DNA from 3 places in the Kribbella amoyensis genome. Region 1 is predicted to be linked to each of the others. Evidence: riboswitches for the same ligand, from Rfam matches in the RefSeq annotation. Region 1 holds a riboswitch; each other region holds the start of a gene.
The links. A riboswitch is a leader RNA that binds a small molecule or an ion and turns the genes downstream of it on or off. The one in region 1 is predicted to bind cobalamin.
Positions count from the first base shown of each region.

Region 2: another riboswitch for cobalamin. It lies ahead of FB561_RS11215 (ABC transporter substrate-binding protein); the one in region 1 lies ahead of metE (5-methyltetrahydropteroyltriglutamate--homocysteine S-methyltransferase).
Region 3: another riboswitch for cobalamin. It lies ahead of FB561_RS24330 (putative cobaltochelatase); the one in region 1 lies ahead of metE (5-methyltetrahydropteroyltriglutamate--homocysteine S-methyltransferase).

Region 1 covers NZ_VIVK01000005.1:18,601-25,212, reverse strand. The annotation lists partial or broken gene metE (5-methyltetrahydropteroyltriglutamate--homocysteine S-methyltransferase) at 1-1,867, opposite strand, end outside; cobalamin riboswitch at 1,996-2,224, opposite strand; gene FB561_RS37520 (penicillin-binding protein) at 2,273-4,546, opposite strand; gene FB561_RS37515 (iron-siderophore ABC transporter substrate-binding protein) at 4,620-5,594, shown strand; gene FB561_RS37510 (aldo/keto reductase) at 5,681-6,612, shown strand, end outside.
Region 2 covers NZ_VIVK01000001.1:2,347,119-2,353,730, reverse strand. The annotation lists gene FB561_RS11235 (methyltransferase domain-containing protein) at 1-79, opposite strand, end outside; gene pdxR (MocR-like pyridoxine biosynthesis transcription factor PdxR) at 147-1,664, shown strand; gene FB561_RS11225 (FecCD family ABC transporter permease) at 1,591-2,628, opposite strand; gene FB561_RS11220 (FecCD family ABC transporter permease) at 2,625-3,653, opposite strand; gene FB561_RS11215 (ABC transporter substrate-binding protein) at 3,650-4,675, opposite strand; cobalamin riboswitch at 4,705-4,895, opposite strand; gene FB561_RS11210 (hypothetical protein) at 4,943-5,917, opposite strand; gene FB561_RS11205 (MFS transporter) at 6,030-6,612, opposite strand, start outside.
Region 3 covers NZ_VIVK01000001.1:5,196,700-5,203,311, forward strand. The annotation lists gene cobN (cobaltochelatase subunit CobN) at 1-2,824, shown strand, start outside; gene surE (5'/3'-nucleotidase SurE) at 2,883-3,650, shown strand; cobalamin riboswitch at 3,720-3,846, shown strand; gene FB561_RS24330 (putative cobaltochelatase) at 3,918-5,954, shown strand; gene cobO (cob(I)yrinic acid a,c-diamide adenosyltransferase) at 5,954-6,568, shown strand; gene FB561_RS24340 (cobyrinic acid a,c-diamide synthase CobB) at 6,565-6,612, shown strand, end outside.

The sequences.
Region 1 (6,612 bases):
ACGCGCCGACCGCCCAGTCCAGGTACTCCTTGTGCTCGGCCTCGCGGAGCGGCAGCAGTTCGCGCAACGCGGGCTCGTCGACCTGGATGATGCCGGTGCCGGCGTCGACCAGGTCCCCGATCTCGTCCCGGAGCGCGAGGGCGACCTGGTCCGCGGTGACCGCGAGCGGCTGGTCGTCGCGGACGAAGGACCAGGCCAGGATCGTCACCGGGCCGGTCAGCATGCCCTTCACCGGCCGATCGGTGAGCGACTGCGCGTACGACGTCCAGCCGACCGTCATCGGGCCGGTCCGGGCCACGTCGCCGTGCAGGATCGGCGGCCGGACACAGCGGGTCCCGTACGACTGGACCCAGCCGAGCCGGGTGGTCGCGAACCCGTCGAGCTGCTCGGCGAAGTACTGCACCATGTCGTTGCGTTCCGGCTCGCCGTGGACCAGGACGTCGAGCCCCAGCTCGGTCTGGACCAGCACCACCCGGGCGATCTCGGCGCGCATCCGCTCGTCGTACGTCGACTGGTCGATCCGGCCCGCCTGGAACTCGGCCCGCGCTCGGCGGACGTCGGCCGTCTGCGGGAAGGAGCCGATCGTCGTGGTCGGAACCGCGGGCAGCCGGAGGGCCTCCCGTTGCGCGGCGGCGCGTTCGGCGTACGGGGCGCGACGCCGGTCCTCGGGCCGGATCGCGGCCACTCGCGCCTGGATCTCGGTATCTCCCGGCTCACGTCCAACGGCCGAGCTCAGGACGCCGCGGTCGTCGTGGAGCGCCCGGCCGAGGAGTACCACCTCGTCGACCTTCTGCGCGGCGAAGCTCAGCCGGTCGCGGACCTGGGGATCGACGTCGGTCTCCACGGCCACGTCGTACGGGACGTGGAGCAGCGAGCAGGACGTCGAAACCACCAGCTGACCAACCGATCCGAGCAGCACCGCGCACCGTGACAGGGCGGCCCCGAGGTCGGTCCGCCAAACGTTGCGCCCGTCCACCACTCCCGCGACCACCGTCTTGCGCTGGAACTCGGGCAGCGCCGCGATCCGTTCGACGGTCCCGGGCGCGGACACCAGGTCGACGGCGATCCCCTCCACCGCGGTGGCCGCCAGCCGGGGGAGTGCGTCGCCCAGGTCGCCGAAGTACGACGCCACCAGCAGCTTCGGGCGCCGGGGGAGCGCGGACAGCCGGTCGTACGCGGACCGCAAGACGTCCAACTCGGCCGGGGTCCGGTCAGCCACGAACGCCGGTTCGTCGAGCTGGACCCACTCGGCGCCGGCCGCGTCGAGTCGCTCGAGCAGTTCCGCGTACACGTCGAGCAGCGGGTCGAGCAGATCGAGCGGGGCGAAGCCGGGGGCCGCATCCGCCGACGCCTTCGACAACAGCAGGAACGTCACCGGGCCGACCAGGACAGGCCGGGTCCGTACCCCGAGCGCGGCCGCCTCGGCGAGCTCGGCCAGCGGCTTGTCCCCGGCGAGCCGGAAGCTGGTCGCGCCGTCGAGTTCGGGGACCAGGTAGTGGTAGTTCGTGTCGAACCACTTCGTCAGTTCCAGCGGAGCCACGTCGCCGGTACCACGGGCCATCGCGAAGTACGTGTCGAGCCGCGACAACCCGAGTTCGCGGAAGCGGTGCGGTACGGCGTCGACCAGATGGGCCAGGTCGAGTACCTGGTCGTAGTACGAGAACGTGTTGCCAGGAACGACGTCCAAGCCGCGGCCGGCCAGGTCGGTGAGCGTGGCGGCTCGTTGCCCGGCCGTGCGGCGCTCGAGTTCGGTGGCGTCGATCGCGCCGGCCCAGTACTGCTCGACGGCGTGCTTGAGTTCTCGCCGGGGCCCGATCCGCGGGTAGCCCAGCACGGTGGTCCCGATCGGACCGATGGATGTGTTCACGTCTCTCTCCTCGCGAGCGCGGTGACGAGGCGCTGGGCTCGCGGGACGGCGACCAGGCGGCACGCCGACGCACGGCAGCCGCTGCAGGCAGGTCCTCCCACGAGACCCTCGACCTCACCGCACACCGGGTGGTGTGCGGACCGAAGGCAGGTGTTCGGACTCACGGGCGGGCCGACCGGATTCGGTCGGCTGGCCTACTGGCCGTCGCTTCCCAGGCCTTGCGGCCCAGTGCTTCTGACGGCGGTCGTTCCCGTTCACCGCTGCGGGGCAGTCCCGGATTCGCGCCAGGTTCCCTGTTGCCTCGTGCCTCGCCGCGCCTCTGCGCGGCCGACACGAACCATCGGCGGCACCGACCTTAGCGCGTCCCGTCGACCCGGTGTGTCGGCCGTCTCACCTCGGCAGCGATCAGTTCTGCCCGTTGGAGAGGAACAGCGTCACCTGGGACCCCGGGGGCGGGCGGTCGCCGGTTCGCGGATCGGTGTAGGCGACGGTGCCCTCGGCCTCCGGGGAGTTCACCCGGTCGCCGGACAGGACGACCTGGTACCCGGCTCGGCTCAGCGTGTCCGTCGCCTCGCCGGGGCTCATCCCGCTGACCGGGGGCAGGGACTTGCCGTCGCCGCCGGTGATCTTGCTGTTCGGCGGGACGAAGCGGCGCAGCGGCATCCCCTGCAGGGCCTTCTCCATCGCGGTCTGCCAGAGCGGGCCCGCGGTCCCGGACCCGGTCGGGTCGGAGATGTCCTGGCCGTCGAGGGTGTGGCCGTACATCAGGTTCGTGTACGGCAGGGTGGCGTCGGCGACGACGGCGGCCGCGGCCAGGTTCGGGGTGTAGCCGGCGTACCAGACGGCCAGGTTGTCCTGGATGGTGCCGGTCTTGCCGGCCAGGTCCCAGTTGCCGAAGTTCAGCCGGCCGCCGGTACCGCCCGGTTCCATCACGGCGCTGAGGACGCGGTTGACGCCGTCGGCGACGGCGGGAGTGAGGACCTGCCGGCAACCGATCCCGGGCGTCTGGACGGGCTTGCCGGACTTGTCCTGCACCGACGTGACCACGGTCGGCCGGCAGTACTTGCCGCGGGCCGCGAAGGTCGCGTACGCGTTCGAGAGCATCAACGGAGTCACGTACCCGACGCCGAGCGTCATCGAGACCACCTGGTCGAGCGGTTCCTGGGTCTGCGCGTTGTACATGCCGAGGTTCGCCGCGATCGTGGCGATCGAGCACAGCCCGGTGCGCTGGGACAGTTGCAGGAAGTACGTGTTGGTCGAGGCCTTCGCGGCTTCGATCATCGTCAGGTTGCCGCTGCGGGTGGAGTTCCGCGGGCGGTAGTTCGGGTCCCGGGTGGAGCCGGAGCAGGTCTTGAACCGGCGTCCACTCAGGTCGATCTGCGCGGGCGAGTTGATCCGGTACGTCAGCGGCAGCCCCTGCTGGATCGCGGCCGCGATCGTGAACGCCTTCATGGTGGAGCCGTTCTGGAACCCGCCGTACCCGCCGGGGTACGACTTCTCCACGTTCAGGTTGTAGTACGTGTGGTTGCGGCCCTTGCCGTACGGCTTGCTCTGCACCATCCCCTTGACCAGGCCGCTGCCTGGCTCGACCACGGTGATGGCCGCGATCGCGGTGTCCGAGACCTTGGCGTGCTCCTTGATCGACGCCTGCGCGGCCGCCTGGATCCGCGGGTCGAGCGAGGTCCGGATGGTCAGCCCGCCGGTCTTCAGGTAGTGCTCGCGCTCCTTCGGGGTACTGCCGAGGGCCGGGTTGTCCAGCAACTTGGCCACCGCGTACTCGCAGTAGAACGGGTACCGCGAGTTGGCGCAGCCGTTCGGGACCTTGCGGATCTTCTTGAAGTCGATCACCGGCGCCTTCCTGGCGTCCGCGGCCTGCTTGGCAGTGATCAGGTTCAGCTCGCGCATCCGGGCGATGACCAGGTCCCGGCGGTCCTTGGCCCGCTTCAGGTTGTTCGTCGGGTCGTACCCGGTCGGGTTCTTCACCAGGCCGGCCAGCATCGCGGCCTGGGGCAGGGTGAGCTTGGCGGCCGAGACGCCGAAGTAGTGCTGCGCGGCCGTCTGGACGCCGAACGCGCCGTCGCCGAAGTTGGCCAGGTTCAGGTACTTCTCCAGGATCTGGTCCTTGCTGAACTGCTTCTCGATGGCGACCGCGTACCGCAGCTCGGTGAGCTTGCGCTCGTAGGTGACGGCGGTGGCCGCTTTGCGTTGCTCGGCGGTGTCGGCCTTCTCGATCAGGCTCATCTTCACGTACTGCTGGGTGATGCTGGAGCCGCCCTGCTGGACCGAGCCCTCGCTCCGGTTCCGGATCAGCGCGCGCAGCGTGCCCTGGGCGTCCAGGGCGCCGTGCTCGTAGAAGCGTGAGTCCTCGATCGCGACGATCGCGCGCCGCATGATCGGGCTGATCTGGTCCAGCGGCACCGGGACCCGGTTCTGTTCGTAGAGGGTGGCGATCCAGGTCCCGTCGGCGGCCAGCATCTTGCTGCGGACGGCGAGTGGAGCGGTCTCCAGGTCCTGCGGCAGGTTCTGCATCGAGACGGCCGCCTTCTGGGTGGCGAACCCGGCGAACCCCGCGAACGGAATCGCCAGCCCCGCGGCCAGCGCACCAGCCAGCACGCTCACGCCGAGGAACACGACCAGCGACCGAGCGCGACTGCGGACACCCCTTTCGGCTGTGCGCATACCACAAGGCTAACGGAGGAGGTGGAGGCGGGTCAGGACTCGCCGCAAATTAGGTTAGGTTAACCTAACCGCCATGATCGCTCGACGCATCGGAGTTGCGGCTGCCCTGCTCGCCCTCGCGACGACGTTCGCGGGGTGCGGGACCGGCCCGGAGGAGGCGAGCGCGGACGAGCCGTTCGCCCGCGTGGCCACGAAGTTCGGCGAGGTGAAGGTCCCTTCCGAGCCGAAGCGGGTGGTCGCCCTCGGCTGGGGCGACGCGGAGACGGCGCTGGCGCTCGGGGTCCAGCCGGTCGGCGCGAGCGACTGGCTCGCCTTCGGCGGTGAAGGGGTCGGTGTCTGGGCGAAGGGGATGTACCAGCAGGCGCCGCAGCTGATCGGCACGCTCGAGCCCGAGTACGAGAAGATCGCGGCGCTGAAGCCGGACCTGATCCTCGACGTGAAGTCCAGCGGCGACCAGGCCCGGTACGACACCCTCGCCGCGATCGCGCCGACGGTGGGCGTCCCGGCCGGCGCCGAGCAGTACAAGCTGTCCTGGAAGCAGCAGACCGAGCTGATCGCGGCGGCGCTGGGCCGGTCCGCCAAGGGACGCGAGGTGATCGACGCGGCCACCAAGAGCTTCGAGCAGGCGGCGAGCGAGCACCCCGAGTTCGCCGGGAAGACGATCACGCTGGGCGCCCGGACCTCGGCGGGCTACGGCGCCTACGTGTCCGGGACCGGGCGGGTCGAGTTCGTCCAGCGGCTCGGGTTCAAGAACAACCCGGAGATCGACGCGCGGAAGACCGAGAAGTTCTCCGTGCCCGTCTCGCGGGAGAACCTGCAGCTGCTGGACGCGGACCTCACCGTCGTCACCCCGATCGGCGTCGACGCCGGGCAGATCGGCGCCGACCCGCTGTACCGCGCGATCCCCTCGGTCAAGGCGGGCCGCGCGGTGGTCTTCACCGACAAGACGATCAGTTCGGCCTTCGCGACCGACTCGGTCCTGTCCGTCGGGTACGCCCTCAAGGTCGTCGTCCCGCTCTTCGCCAAGGCGCTGCAGCCGGCTTCGTAGTCGGTCCGCGCCAGAGGGCTTGACCTGGAGTCCACTCCAGATTGCAGGCTCGGTGCTACACGCCTTCGGGACAAGGGAGTAGCACCATGAGCACCAACGCAGAACGGGTCGCGGACCGGGCCGTCGGGGATCGGACCACGAGCCCGCTTGGCATCGGCTGCTGGGCGATCGGCGGCCCGTTCCGGTTCGACGGCCGCCCGGCCGGCTGGGGCGAGGTGGACGACGCGGAGAGCATCCGGATGATCCACGCCGCCGTCGACGGCGGGATCCGGTTGTTCGACACCGCCGACGTCTACGGCACCGGTCACAGCGAGCGCGTCCTCGGCAAAGCGCTCGGCCAGTTGCCGGCCGGGGCGCGGGACGATGTCATCGTGGCGACGAAGTTCGCGCTCCAGTTCGACGAGACCACGCGGACCGGGGCCGGGGAGGACGTCTCCCCGCCGGCGATCCGGTCCGCTTGCGAGGCGAGCCTGCGGCGGCTGGGGACGGACGCGATCGACGTGTACCAGTTGCACGGCGGCGTGAGTACCGGGGCCGTGGCCGACGAGGTGGTCGCGACGCTGACCGAGCTGGTTGCCGAGGGCAAGGTCAAGGCGTTCGGGACGAGTGCGGACGTGCCCGAGGTGATGGCGAGCTTCGCCCAGTCGCCGCATGCCGTGACCGTGCAGACACAGATCAACGTGTTCGGTCACCAGCCGGAGGTCCTCACCGCGGCCCATCAGCACAACTTCGCCGTCCTGGCCCGGAGCCCGCTCGCGATGGGTCTGCTCACCGGCAAATACACGCTGGCGAACCGGCCCGCCCTCGACGACGTCCGGCGCGACACCCCGTGGTGGACGTACTTCGACGACGATGCGATGGGGGAGTGGCTCCAGCGGCTCGACGCGGTCCGCGACCTGCTCGGGACCGGCGGCCGGACCTTGACCCAGGGCGCGCTCGGCTACGTCTGGGCGCTCGACCCGGCGATCATCCCGTTGCCCGGGGCGCGCACCGCGGCCCAGGCGGTGGAGCACGCCGA
Region 2 (6,612 bases), on a different contig from region 1:
GGTCGGCGAGCGTCTGCGCCTGGTCGGTGAGGCGACGCGTCTCGGCGTCGGTGTATCCGTGCACGTAGTCAGTTCCCATGGCTCCACGATGCGATGACAATGGACCGGTGAACAGTTCCAATCAGGACGACATTGGCAGGTCCATAATGCCGGGAACCGACTTCCTGCAGCTCACGATGGCGGACGCTCCGGCCCGTGGGTTGGCGGACTGGCTCGCGGATCGGCTGCGCGCGGCGATCGCCGACGGACGGCTCCCGCTCGGCAGCCGGCTCCCCGCCAGCCGCGTCCTCGCCGCGGAGCTCCAGGTCTCCCGTGGCGTCGTCACCGAGGCCTACCAACGCCTGGCCGAGGACGGCCACGTCGCCGGACGCGGCCGCGCCGGGACCACGGTCGTCGCCACTCCGATCACGCCGCCGCCCAACGGCAACCAACCGGGCGAACGTCGGCGTGAGCGGCTGACGGTCCCGGCCGAACCAGGGTTCGACATCTTCGACACGATGCGCGCGGTACCGGCGCGGCTCGACCTGACACCGGGCGTCCCCGACCTCGGCGCGTTCCCGCGAGCCGCGTGGCTCCGGGCGGAACGGGCCGTGCTGAACGACCTCACCCCGGCCGCCTTCGGCTACGGACACCCCGCCGGTACGCCGGGCCTGCGCGCGGCCGTGGTCACCTGGCTCGCCCGCAATCGCGGGATCCAGGCGGACCCGGAGGACGTCATCGTGGTCGCCGGTGTCGCCCAGGCGATCAGCCTGGTCGCCCGGGTCCTGCAGCGGGACGGCATCACGGAGATGGCCGTGGAGGATCCCGGGTCGCTGGGATCCCGCCAGCACCTGCAGCACTGGGGTTTGCGGACGCCGCCCATCACCGTCGACGCCGACGGCCTCCGGGTCGACGAACTACGCCGCGTCGGCAGCCCGGCCGTGATGGTCACTCCGGCTCACCAGTTCCCCACCGGCGTCGTACTCGAAGGGGAACGCCGACGCGAGCTGATGCGCTGGGCGAGCGAAGGCGGGGTGATCTTCGAGGACGACTACGACGCCGAGCACCGGTACGACCGGCCGCCGGTCCCGGCGCTCCGGGCGATGCTGACCGACCAGGTCATCTACGCCGGCAGCGTGTCGAAGCTGCTGGCACCCGCCCTGCGCATCGGCTGGGTGCTCGCGCCACCGCGGTACCGGGACGCGCTCGTCGACGCGAAGCGGCTCGCCGACCTCGGCAACGCTGCCTTGCCGCAACTCGTCATCGCGCACCTGATGGAGTCCGGCGACCTCGAACGCCGGCTGCGGTACGCCCGGCGACGGCACCGGACTCGGCGGGACGCGATGATCGGTGCCATCAGCAACCACCTGCCGATGGCCACCGTGCACGGCGCGGCCGCCGGACTGCACCTGACGATCACGATCGACGGTCTCGACGACGTCGCCCTTGCGGCCGACGCGCTCGCCCACGGTGTGAAGACCCAGCCGTTGAGCTGGCACAGCCAGCAGCGGCGTCAGACCGGCCTCGTCCTCGGGTACGCCGCCCGCACGCCGACCGAGATCGCCGAAGCCGTCGCCGTCCTGGGTGACCTGGTCCGCGGCCGGATCCGAGTCACCCGCCGCGGCCGACCCGGTTCGCGCGAGCCAGCAGGAACAGCAGGTACGGCGCGCCGAGGAAGGCCGTGACGATCCCCACCGGCAGCGCGGTCGGGGCGAACAGTTGCCGCGCGATCAGGTCGGACGCGACCACGAGCAACGCCCCGAGCGCGCCCGCGACGGGGAGACTCGGCACGCCTTCGGGGACCAGCCGGCGCGCGAGCTGCGGGGCGACCAGCGCGACGAAACCGATCGGTCCCGCTGCCGCGGTCGCCAGCGCGGCCAGGCCGACCCCGATCGCGATCAGGACCGCCCGTGCGCCCTCGATCCGGACACCCAGCGCGCGGGCGAGGTCGTCGCCGAGTTCGAGCACGCGCAACTGCCGGGCGGCCGCCATCGCCGGCGGGACCAGGACGAGCAGAGCGACGCCGATGATGGTGGCCTGCGGCCATGATCGGCCGGCCAGGCTGCCGGTCAGCCAGAGCAGCGCGTTCTTGGCCGCGTAGATGTCGGCCAGCGTCAGCAGGTACGCGGTGAGCGACCCGATGATCGCGGTGACCCCGATCCCGACCAGGACCAGGCGTTGCCCGGCCACCCCGTTCCGGTACGCGAGCAGGTAGATGCAGGTCGCGGTGAGCAGCGAACCGGCGAGCGCTCCGGCCGGGATCCAAGCGGTACTGCTGCCGAGCACGGTGATCATCAGGACCGCGGCGAGCGCGGCGCCGGCGTTGATCCCGATCAGGTCCGGGCTGACCAGCGGATTCCGGGCCAGCCGCTGGAAGATCGCGCCGGACACCGCGAACGCGACCCCGACGCCGATCCCCACCAGGATCCGGGGCAGCCGGTTGTTCACCACCACGTCGGTCATGATCAGCGAACCGCGGCCCGCCAACGTCTCCAGGACCTGCGCGAGCGGGATCTCGTAGTCCCCGAGTGTCAGCGAGAACGCCGCAAGTCCGAGGGTGAGAGCCCAAGCCAGCAACGCGATCCCCGTTGCGACGGGATCGACGCGGGTGGAGACCCTGCCGACGCGGACGGCCCAGCGCGTACTCACAGCTCGGCCAGCTTCCGGCGACGGACCAGCGCGATGAACAAGGGCGCACCGAACAACGCGGTGACGATGCCGACCTGGAGTTCGGCCGGGCGGACGACGAGCCGGCCGGCCACATCGGCGAGCAGGAGCACCGTCGGCGCGAGGACCACCGACCAGGGCAGGATCCAGCGGTAGTCGGGACCCACGATAGTCCGCGCGACGTGGGGTACCGCGAGACCGACGAAGCCGATCGGGCCCGCCATCGCGGTCGCCGTCCCGGCCAGCAGGACGACCGCCAGGCCGGCCAGGATCCGGACCACGGTGACCCTGGTACCGAGGGCGGTCGCGAGGTCCTCGCCGAGGGCCAGCTGGTTGAGCGAGCGACCGAGGGCCAGCGCGAGAACGATGCCGACGGCAATGAACGGGACCGCCTGGGCGACGATCCCGCCGGTCGCCAGGGTGAGGGACCCGACCACCCAGAAGCGGAACTCGTTCAGCGTGGACAGGTCCAGCAAGGTCGCCGCGGACGTCACCGAGCCGAGCAGCGCCGATAACGCCGCACCGGCCAGCGCCAGCTTGACCGGGGTCGCGCCGCCCCGCCCGACCGACCCGACCAGGTGCACGACGACCGTCGCGACCAGTGCACCGCCCATGGCGAACCAGACGTACCCGGTCAGGCTGTGGATGCCGAGCAGCCCGATCGCCCCGACCACGGCCAGCGCCGCGCCCGCGTTGACGCCGAGCAGGCCGGGATCGGCCAGCGGGTTGCGGGTGACGCCCTGCATCAAGGCGCCGGCCAGACCCAACGCGGCGCCCGCGAGCAACCCGGTCGCGGTGCGCGGGAGGCGGAGGTACCGGATCACGCGGTCGGTGTCCGATCCGGCGAACTCGGCGGCCGCGGCGTACACGTCGCGGGGCCCGAACCACTGCGCCCCGGCCAGGAGCGAGAGGAGTACCGCGGCCAGCAGGACGGTGACCGCCGCGGCCAGTCCCGCCGCGCGCGGACCGCTGTGGTGCAGCAGTCCGCGGCGACGCGACAGCGTCACTTGACGCGATCCGGGTGGATGATCTTCGCGATCAGCTCTGTCGAGTGGGCGCCGCGGACACCGGCCGAGTGGTGTGCGAACAACCACGGCACGACGTGCTTGTTCTGCACGGCCTTGAGGTTCGCGAAGGCGGGATTGGCGAGGAGCTTGTCCACATCGGGCCGGGTCCGGTCCTCGGTCAGCGTCGCGTCGCAGCAGCCGCTGATCAGGACGTAGTCGGGATCGCGCTTGATGAACTCCTCGGCGCTGATCTTCACGTTCCGCTTGGCGGTGAGATCCGCGAACGCGTTCACGCCGCCGGCCTGGCGGATCAGTACCGTGCCGAAGTCGGGACCGCCCGACACGGTCAGCCCACCGCCCTCGAGGCCGGGTCGCACGATCGCCACCGTCGGCCGGTCCGCGCCCTTCACCTTCGCCTCGACGGCGGCGATCCGGCGCTGCTGGTCGGCGATCACCTGCTCCGCCTTGTCCCCCGCGCCGAACAGCTTGCCGAGGTCGCGCAGATCGGCGTACACGTTGTCCATCGACACGCTCGCCGGGTCGATCGCCTCGTCGCCCTTGCCGTCCGCCGTCGGGCAGAGCGGGCTGAAGATCCAGGTCCGGACCCCGAGGTCGGTCAGGCTCTTGCGGCTGCCGAAGCTCCCGTCCGTCCCGGCCGCGCTGAACACGTCGTTGAACCCGGACAGCACGAAGTCGGGGTTGTGGCTGAGCAGTTCCTCGCGACTCGGCAGGTTCTTGTAGTACTTGCGGTCGCGCTGCGCGTCGGCGTACTCCGGGAGCACCTCGGAGTCCAGGAACGCCGTACCGACCAGGCGATCGGACAGGCCGAGCGCGTGCGCCATCTCGATCGCCGGCTGGTACGCCGCGAAAACCCGCTCGGGCGGGCCGTCGACGGACACGTCCAGGCCGCAGTTCCGCACGGTGACGGCATCGGTGCTCGGACCGGCCTCGGCGGCGCCGCCGCAGGCCGTGAGCAGGGACAGGGCGACGGCAGCAGCAACTGCCTTACGTACAACGGCCATGGCGGACCGCTCCTCCAGCACCTCGTGGATGGGTCTGACACGCCGTGGCCGGTCTCCTGGCTGACGGGACACCACATCCACCGCACTGACCTTCCCAGTCCTCACGGACCAGTGGTCTCACCCTTACGAGGCGAACGCGCGGCGGAACTCCCGATCACAGTGGCGAGGGCCGCGCCGGTACTTCACCGGCTTCCCGAACACCACGGCGCGAGTACCGTAACCCAACCTGCGATCAAGTCGCACGAGCAGGTCCCACTTCGAGGGGGTTCAGCGGGTGTAGAGCGGGGACATCGCGAGGGCGAAGGCGACCATGTCGTCGGTCTTCGGCCGGCCGGTCGGAACCAGGTCGACGATCTTGTCGGTCCCCACGCGGATGGTCCCGCGGCCAGTCGCGGTGTCGACGTACCCCTCGTCGCCGAGCGGTACGGGCTGAGAGGTCGGCGCCTTGCGGATCGACGCCATCGCCGCTTGCGCATCCGGCACCCGGCGCACCGTCGAGTACAGGACCGCGTCGGCGTTGATCCACCCGCAGACCGTGTCCCCGGTCGCCGTCTGCCCGTCGCGCCGCGCCATCGCCTCCGCGCCCATCACCTTGGCCGCTGCCGAGGTACCGCGCTCGCAGTCCGGGCGCGTGATCAGCGGGGACGCCTCGGGCAATCCGGGTGCTTGCCGGGCCGCCTCCAGGCCGAGCGCGACGTACTTCGCGGAGGTGGCGGGTGGGCCTTCCACCTTGATCATCCTGGTGCCGAGCAGGAAGACGACGAAGCGGCTGGTCCCGAATCCGCCCTGGCCGACGGAGACGAGCTTGGACGGTTCGCCCCTCGTCGCGTCGTACGCCTTCTTCGCGGCGGCGAGCTCGCCCTTCGTCGCGGTGAGCACGGAGGTACCGACCTTGAGGACCGGGCCAGTCGGGCTGGTGCTGAGCGCGAGCTGGCAGAGGTCGTAGCTGGGCAACCCGATCTCCGCCGGAACCGCCTTCGGCTGAATCGTCACGACGGGCGCTGCGAGTGTGGCCTGGACGAAGGTCTGGTCCATCCGCACGCAAAGGGTGTCGGCGACCTTCGCGGTCGGTGGGGTGCCCGGCGTTTCTGTCGGGGTCGCTGAGGGGGACTCGGTCGGCGTGGTGCTGACGGAGACCAGCGGAGGTACGTCGGGCGCGCTCTCGTTCCCACCGCCACCACACCCAGCCAGCGCGGCGAGGGCGAGCACGGTGGACGAGGCGGCTACGGGACGGATTCGCATGGTGCACCGACTGTACCCAGGTGGCGGGTGGAGCAGAGGAGTACCCAGCACGCGCGGCTCCTCTGTCGCCGTGCTCACCCTGAGAGGCGGTAGTCGCGCCAACCGTCCGCAGCTACGGCGCCGTGCCCTCCCCAACGGCAGCCGTGGACCTCAGTTCCCGCTCGCGCACCGCGTGCTCGTCGGTTCTTGCGTCGTAGCGCCAGAAGTCCTTCAGCCATACCGCCGTCGCCAGCACGCCCGCGACGCACAACACGCCGCCGCTCACGATGGACGTCCGCACGCTCGTCAGGTCCGCCACCAACCCCGATCTCGACTGCCCGCCCAGCGGCCCCAGCGAGTACGACAGCATCTCGATTCCCGCCAGTCGGCCGCGCATCTCGTCCGGGATCGTCTGGTTCCAGATCACCGCGCGGAACAGTCCCGAGATCATGTCCGCTCCACCCGCGACCGCGAAGAAGGCGATCGCGAACCAGATGTTCGGCGCCAGTCCCGCGATCCCGACCGACGCGCCCCAGGTGATCGTCGCGAGCACCACAGCGCGGCCGTGGTGATGGACCCGGCTCGCCCAACCGCTCGTCAGCGTCGCCAGCATCGCGCCGATCGCCTCCGCGCTGTACAGCAACCCCAGGAGCTTCGGTTCCTTCAGCACCTCGGTCGCGAACGCCGGGAAGAGGACGATCGGCATCGCCAGGAAC
Region 3 (6,612 bases), on a different contig from region 1:
CAAGACCTACGACGCCGAAGGGATCGCGAGCTACCGGCCGGATCCGGAGCGGTGCGCCCGGCTCGCCGGGATCGCGGTGGCGCACGCGCGACTTCGGCACGTCCCGGTCGCGGAGAAGAAGGTCGCGTTGGTGCTGTCGTCGTACCCGACCAAGCATGCCCGGATCGGGAACGCGGTCGGCCTGGACACCCCGGCGTCCGCGGTCGTCCTGCTCGGCCGGTTGCAGGCGGCCGGGTACGACCTGGGTGGGCTCGACCTCACCGAGTTGCAGGGTGCCGAGGGGGCCGACGGGCTGATCCACCGGCTGATCGCGGCCGGTGGACACGACGTCGACTGGCTGACCGACGAGCAACTGGAGAGTGCGGCGGCGAAGGTCCCGCTCTCGACGTACCAGCGGTGGTTCGGCCAGGTCCCGGTGACGTTGCGGGACGCGATGACGGAGGCGTGGGGCGAGGCACCGGGGTCGCTGTACGTGGACACGTCCGGGCCGGAGCCGGCGATCGCGCTGGCCGCGTTGACGTTCGGCAACGTGGTGCTGATGATCCAGCCGCCGCGCGGGTTCGGCGAGAACCCGGTGGCGATCTACCACGATCCGGACATGGCCCCGTCGCACCACTACCTGGCCGCGTACCGCTGGCTGGAGGCCGCGCCCGAGGACGGCGGCTTCGGCGCGCACGCGGTCGTCCACCTTGGTAAGCACGGCACGCTGGAATGGCTGCCGGGCAAGGGGATCGGGCTGGCGGCCGACTGCGCCCCGGACGCCGTCCTGGGGAACCTGCCGCTGGTGTACCCGTTCATCGTCAACGACCCGGGCGAGGGGACGCAGGCCAAGCGTCGCGGGCACGCCGTGATCGTCGACCACCTGGTCCCGCCGATGGCGCGCGCCGAGACGTACGGCGACATGGCCAAGCTGGAGTACCTGCTGGACGAGTACGCGACCGTGCAGGCGCTCGACCCGGAGAAGGTACCGACCTTGCGGGCGCAGATCTGGACGTTGATCCAGGCGGCCCAGTTGCACCACGACCTGCACACCACGGAGAAGCCGGACGACGAGGAGTTCGACGAGTTCGTCCTGCACCTCGACGGGTACCTCTGCGAGATCAAGGACGTGCAGATCCGCGACGGCCTGCACGTCCTCGGTGGCGGTCCGGCCGGCGAGGCACGGGTGAACCTCGTGCTCGCGGTCCTGCGCGCTGCCCAGATGTGGGGCGGTACGGCGGGCGCGGTGCCGGGGTTGCGCAAGGCGCTCGGTGAGACCTTCGGTGTGGACGATGCGGCGATGCTCGCGGATCCGGGCAAGCCGGTCCCGGAGCTGGCCGACCTCGCGACACTGGCGGACCTGCCCGCGGTCAGCGGTGCGGACGGGGTGGACCTGCTCGAGGCGGTCTCCCGCAAGCTGGTCCTCGGGATGGAGACGCTGAGCTGGGACGCGGCCAAGGTGCCGGTGGTGATCGCCGAGGTGCTCGGCCGCGACTCCGCCGCCGTGGCCGCCTCGCTGACCTTCGCCGCGACCGAGGTGGTGCCGCGGCTGGGCCGGACCGGCGACGAGCTGACGAACGTGCTGCGCGCCCTGGACGGCCGGTTCGTCGAGGCGGGTCCGTCGGGCTCGCCGACCCGCGGCCTGGTGAACGTGCTGCCGACCGGCCGGAACTTCTACGCCGTCGACCCGAAGGCGATCCCGAGCCGCAACGCCTGGGACGTCGGGGTCGCGCTGGCCGACTCGCTGCTGACCCGGCACCGCGCCGAGACGGGGGAGTGGCCGCGCTCGGTCGGCCTGACGGTCTGGGGGACGTCGGCGATGCGGACCCAGGGCGACGACCTGGCCGAGGTGCTCTGGCTGCTCGGTTGCCGGCCGGTCTGGGACGAGGCGTCCCGCCGGGTGACCGGGTTCGAGCCGGTCCCGGTCGCCGAGCTGGGCCGGCCGCGGATCGACGTCACGATCCGGATCTCCGGGTTCTTCCGGGACGCGTTCCCCCACGTGGTGGCGCTGCTGGACGAGGCGGTCCGGACCGTCGCCGGCCTGGACGAGCCGGCCGAGGACAACTACCTGCGTGCCCACGTCCTCGATGACGTTGCGTCTGGCAACGATCTGCGGGCGTCGACGGCCCGGGTCTTCGGGTCCAAGCCCGGCTCGTACGGCGCCGGCCTGCTGCCGTTGGTCGACGCGCGGAACTGGCGGACCGACGCCGAGCTGGCCGAGGTGTACGCGGTCTGGGGCGGGTACGCGTACGGCCAGGGCCTGGACGGGGCCGAGGCGCGTGGGTCGATGGAGCGCGCGTACGCCCGGATCCAGGTGGCCGCGAAGAACGCCGACACCCGCGAGCACGACATCATGGACTCGGACGACTACTTCCAGTACCACGGCGGCATGGTGGCGATGGTGCGGCACCTGACCGGCGCCAACCCGAAGGCGTACATCGGCGACTCGGCGGTGCCCGCGCAGGTGAAGACCCGGTCGCTGGAGGAGGAGACCAAGCGGGTCTTCCGGGCCCGGGTGGTGAATCCGCGCTGGATGGCGGCGATGCAGCGGCACGGGTACAAGGGCGCCTTCGAGATGGCGGCCACGGTCGACTACCTCTTCGGGTACGACGCGACCGCGGGGGTGGTGGACGACTGGATGTACGAGACGCTCACCACCGAGTACGTCGCGAACCATGAGGTGGCGGAGTTCTTCCGCAAGTCCAACCCGTGGGCCCGGCACGGGATCGCGGAGCGGCTGCTCGAAGCGGCCCAGCGCGGACTGTGGTCCGAGCCGTCCGCCGAAGCCCTGGAGACCCTGCGGGCCGCCGTGCTCGAGACCGAGGGTGACATCGAGGACCGCTGACTCCTGCTCGACGTCCGGTGTTCAGGCCGGGCCCGACGCGGTGTGATTGGGTGGAGTCATGGCTGCCGAGCGACTCCGGGTCCTGATCACCAACGACGACGGGTACCAGGCGCGCGGGATCCGCGCCCTCGCGGCAGCCGTCGCCGCCCAGGGTCACGACGTGGTCGTGGTCGCGCCGCTGGACGACCAGAGCGGCGTCGGGTCCGCCCGGGCCGGGATGGTCGGGCGGCCGATCGAGTCGGCGTCCGAGGAGGCCGGTGGCATCACCTTCACGGGGATCGCCGGCACGCCCGCGCTCGCGGTGACGCTGGCCGCCGTCGGCGCGTTCGGGGCCGCGCCGGACGTGGTCGTCTCCGGGATCAACCACGGCCACAACATCGGCGTACCGATCCTGCACTCCGGGACCGTCGCGGCCGCGCTCACCGCCGCGACCCAGGGGATGTCGGCGCTCGCAGTGAGTATCGACTCCGAGACCCCGCAGTACCTGGAGACCGCCGGCGCGGTCGCGGCCGAGGCGCTCGACTGGCTCGTCGGCGAACCGGCCGGCACGGTCCTCACGCTGAACGTCCCGGATCGCCCGGTGGCCGAGCTGGAGGGGATCCGGCGCGCCCACCTGACGCCGATCGAACGGTCCCGCATCGCCGGGACCGTCGCCGAGACCGGCGAGCCGATGATCGTGCTGGAGGACCCGGAGGCCGCGCCCGACCCGGCCACCGACGAGGCCCTGCTGGCCAAGGGCTACGTCACCGTCACGCCCATCGTCGGGGTGCGCGAGACCGACGTCGCGGTTCCCACCGACCGGTGGACCGAAGCGCTCCAGTCCTGAGGCTCCGCGGCCGGTAGGTGGTGATCGTCGCCACCCGACCGGAGTGCTGCCCGGGGCGTCGCCGTGTGCCATGATCTGGCGGACGGCAGTGGAGGAACACCGGTGACCGGCTGAGGCCGGGAGTCCGGGGCGGTCCCGCCACTGTGACCGGGTGATTCCCGGAAGCCAGGACATCTGCCGCCGTCCGCCCGGGAGCGTTGGCGTGCCCGGGTGTGCCGAGTGCCGTTGCGGGCGTGGACACCCGCTGGACGAAGGGAATCGCCGCTGATGCGGTCTGCTCCGACCACTGCCCGTCCTTCGCTGGGCTTCCCGTTCACCGCCGTCGTCGGGATGGACGACCTGCAGCTCGCGCTGGTGCTGGCCGCGATCTCACCGGCCATCGGCGGCGTGCTGATCCGCGGCGAGAAGGGGACGGCCAAGTCGACGGCCGTCCGCGCCCTGACCGAGATCCTGCCCCCGGTCGACGTGGTCACCGGCTGCCGGTTCTCCTGCGACCCGGGCGACCCCGATCCCGACTGCCCCGACGGTCCCCATGACGCCGCTGCCGCTGCGGTGCGACCCGCGCGGCTGGTGGAACTGCCGGTGGGCGCGACCGAGGACCGGGTACTCGGCTCGCTGCACCTGGAACGCGCGCTGGCCGAGGGCATCACGGCGTACGAGCCGGGGTTGCTCGCCGCCGCGCATCGCGGGCTGCTGTACGTGGACGAGGTCAACCTGCTGCACGACCACCTGGTCGACGTCCTGCTGGACGCGGCCGCGATGGGCCGGGCGACCGTCGAGCGGGACGGGGTGTCGGTGACGCACCCGGCGCGGTTCGTCCTGGTCGGGACGATGAACCCGGAGGAGGGCGAGCTCCGGCCACAGCTGCTCGACCGGTTCGGCCTGACCGTGGACGTGGTCGCGAGCCGGGATCCCGCGGTCCGGGTCGAGGTGATGCGGGCACGGCTGGCGTACGAGGCCGACGCGGCGAGCTTCGTCGGCCGGTACGACGCCGCGCAGCGCGAACTCGCCGAGCGCATCGTCAAGGCGCGGAGCCTGCTGGCGGACGTGATCCTGACCGACCCGGCGCTGCGGCAGATCGCCGAGATCTGCGCCGCCTTCGACGTGGACGGGATGCGGGCGGACCTGGTCACCGCGCGGACCGCGGTCGCACACGCGGCCTGGTCGGGGCGGACCGTGGTGGAGGTGGAGGACGTCCGGGCCGCGGCGAAGCTCGCCCTGCCGCACCGGCGGCGGCGCAACCCGTTCGACGCGCCCGGGCTGGACGAGGAGCAGCTCGAGCAGGCGATCAACGACAGCATGCCGCAAGACCCGGACGACGATCCCGACGGTGGTCCCGACGGCGGTCCCGGGGGTGGCGGGCCTGAGGGTGGTCCGGATGATGGCGGGCCGGATCGTGATGGGTCGGACCGCGACTCCGCGTCCTCCGGCGCCGACGACGCGAACAACGCCGAGCAAGCTGGCGCGGCGCCGGCCGGGCAGGTCGCGGCCAGTTCCGAGCCGTACAAGGCGCGCCTGCTCAGCATCCAGTCGGCCGGGACCGGGGTCGCCGGCCGCCGGTCGCGCGCGATCACCGAGGTGGGCCGCGTCGTCGGCGACCGCGTCCGGGTCGGGCGTGAGTCCGGCCGCCCGCATCTGCTGGCGACCCTGCGCAACGCGGCGCCGCACCAGCGCACCCGCGGCCGGACCGGTCCGGGTCTCGCCGTGCGGCCGGCCGACGTCCGGATGACGGTCCGCGAAGGCCGCGAGGGCAACCTGGTCCTCTTCTGCGTCGACGCGTCCGGCTCGATGGGGACGAAGAAGCGGATGGGCGAGGTGAAGACGGCGATCGTCTCGCTCCTGCTGGACGCGTACCAGCGCCGCGACACGGTCGGCCTGGTCACCTTCGCCCGCACCACGGCCACGGTCGCGCTGCCGCCGACCGGCAGTGTCGAGACCGCGGTTCGCCGGCTCGAATCCCTGCCGACCGGCGGGCGGACCCCACTGGCCGAAGGTCTGCTGCAAGCGGCCGACGTCCTGCGAATCGCCGCGATCCGCGATCCGCGCCGCCGGCCGATGCTCGTCCTCGTCACCGACGGCCGGGCGACCCAAGGTGAGAACGCCTTCGCCCGGGCTCGTCAGGCCGCCGGGTGGATCGCGGCGCAGGGGATCGCCACGATCGTCGTGGACTGTGAGTCACGGCGTGGCGTCCGGCTCGGGCTGGCGGCAGAACTGGCCGGCGACCTCGGCGCGGAGTACCTGGATCTGGGCGAGGTCGCGGCGGGTCACCTGGTCCGCGCGGTGACGGAACGGCGGGCCGCCTGATGCCGCAAGGACAGCCGACCGAGGTACCGAAGGACGGTCTGACCACCCGGCAGCGGCGGAACCGGCCGTTGCTGATGGTGCACACCGGGGAGATGAAGGGGAAGTCGACCGCCGCCTTCGGGATGGCGTTGCGCGGCTGGAACCAGGGCTGGAACATCGGCGTGTTCCAGTTCGTCAAGAGCGCGAAGTGGCGGGTCGGCGAGGAGAGCGCGTTCAAGGCGCTCGGGCAGTTGCACGAGGCAACGGGTCAGGGTGGTCCGGTCGAGTGGCACAAGATGGGCGAGGGCTGGAGCTGGTCGCGCAAGAGCGGCACCGAGGAGGACCACGCCGCCGCCGCGCTGGAGGGCTGGCGGGAGATCCAGCGCCGGATCGCGGCCGAGGCGCACGACCTGTACGTGCTGGACGAGTTCACCTATCCGATGAAGTGGGGCTGGGTCGACGTCGACGAGGTGGTCGCGACGCTGACGGACCGGCCGGGCCACCAGTACGTGGTGATCACCGGCCGGAACGCCGATCCACGGTTGCTCGCCGCGGCCGATCTGGTCACCGAGATGACCAAGGTGAAGCATCCGATGGACGCGGGGCAGAAGGGCCAGAAGGGGATCGAGTGGTGATCCCGCGGATCGTCGTGGCCGCACCCGCCTCGGGGGCCGGCAAG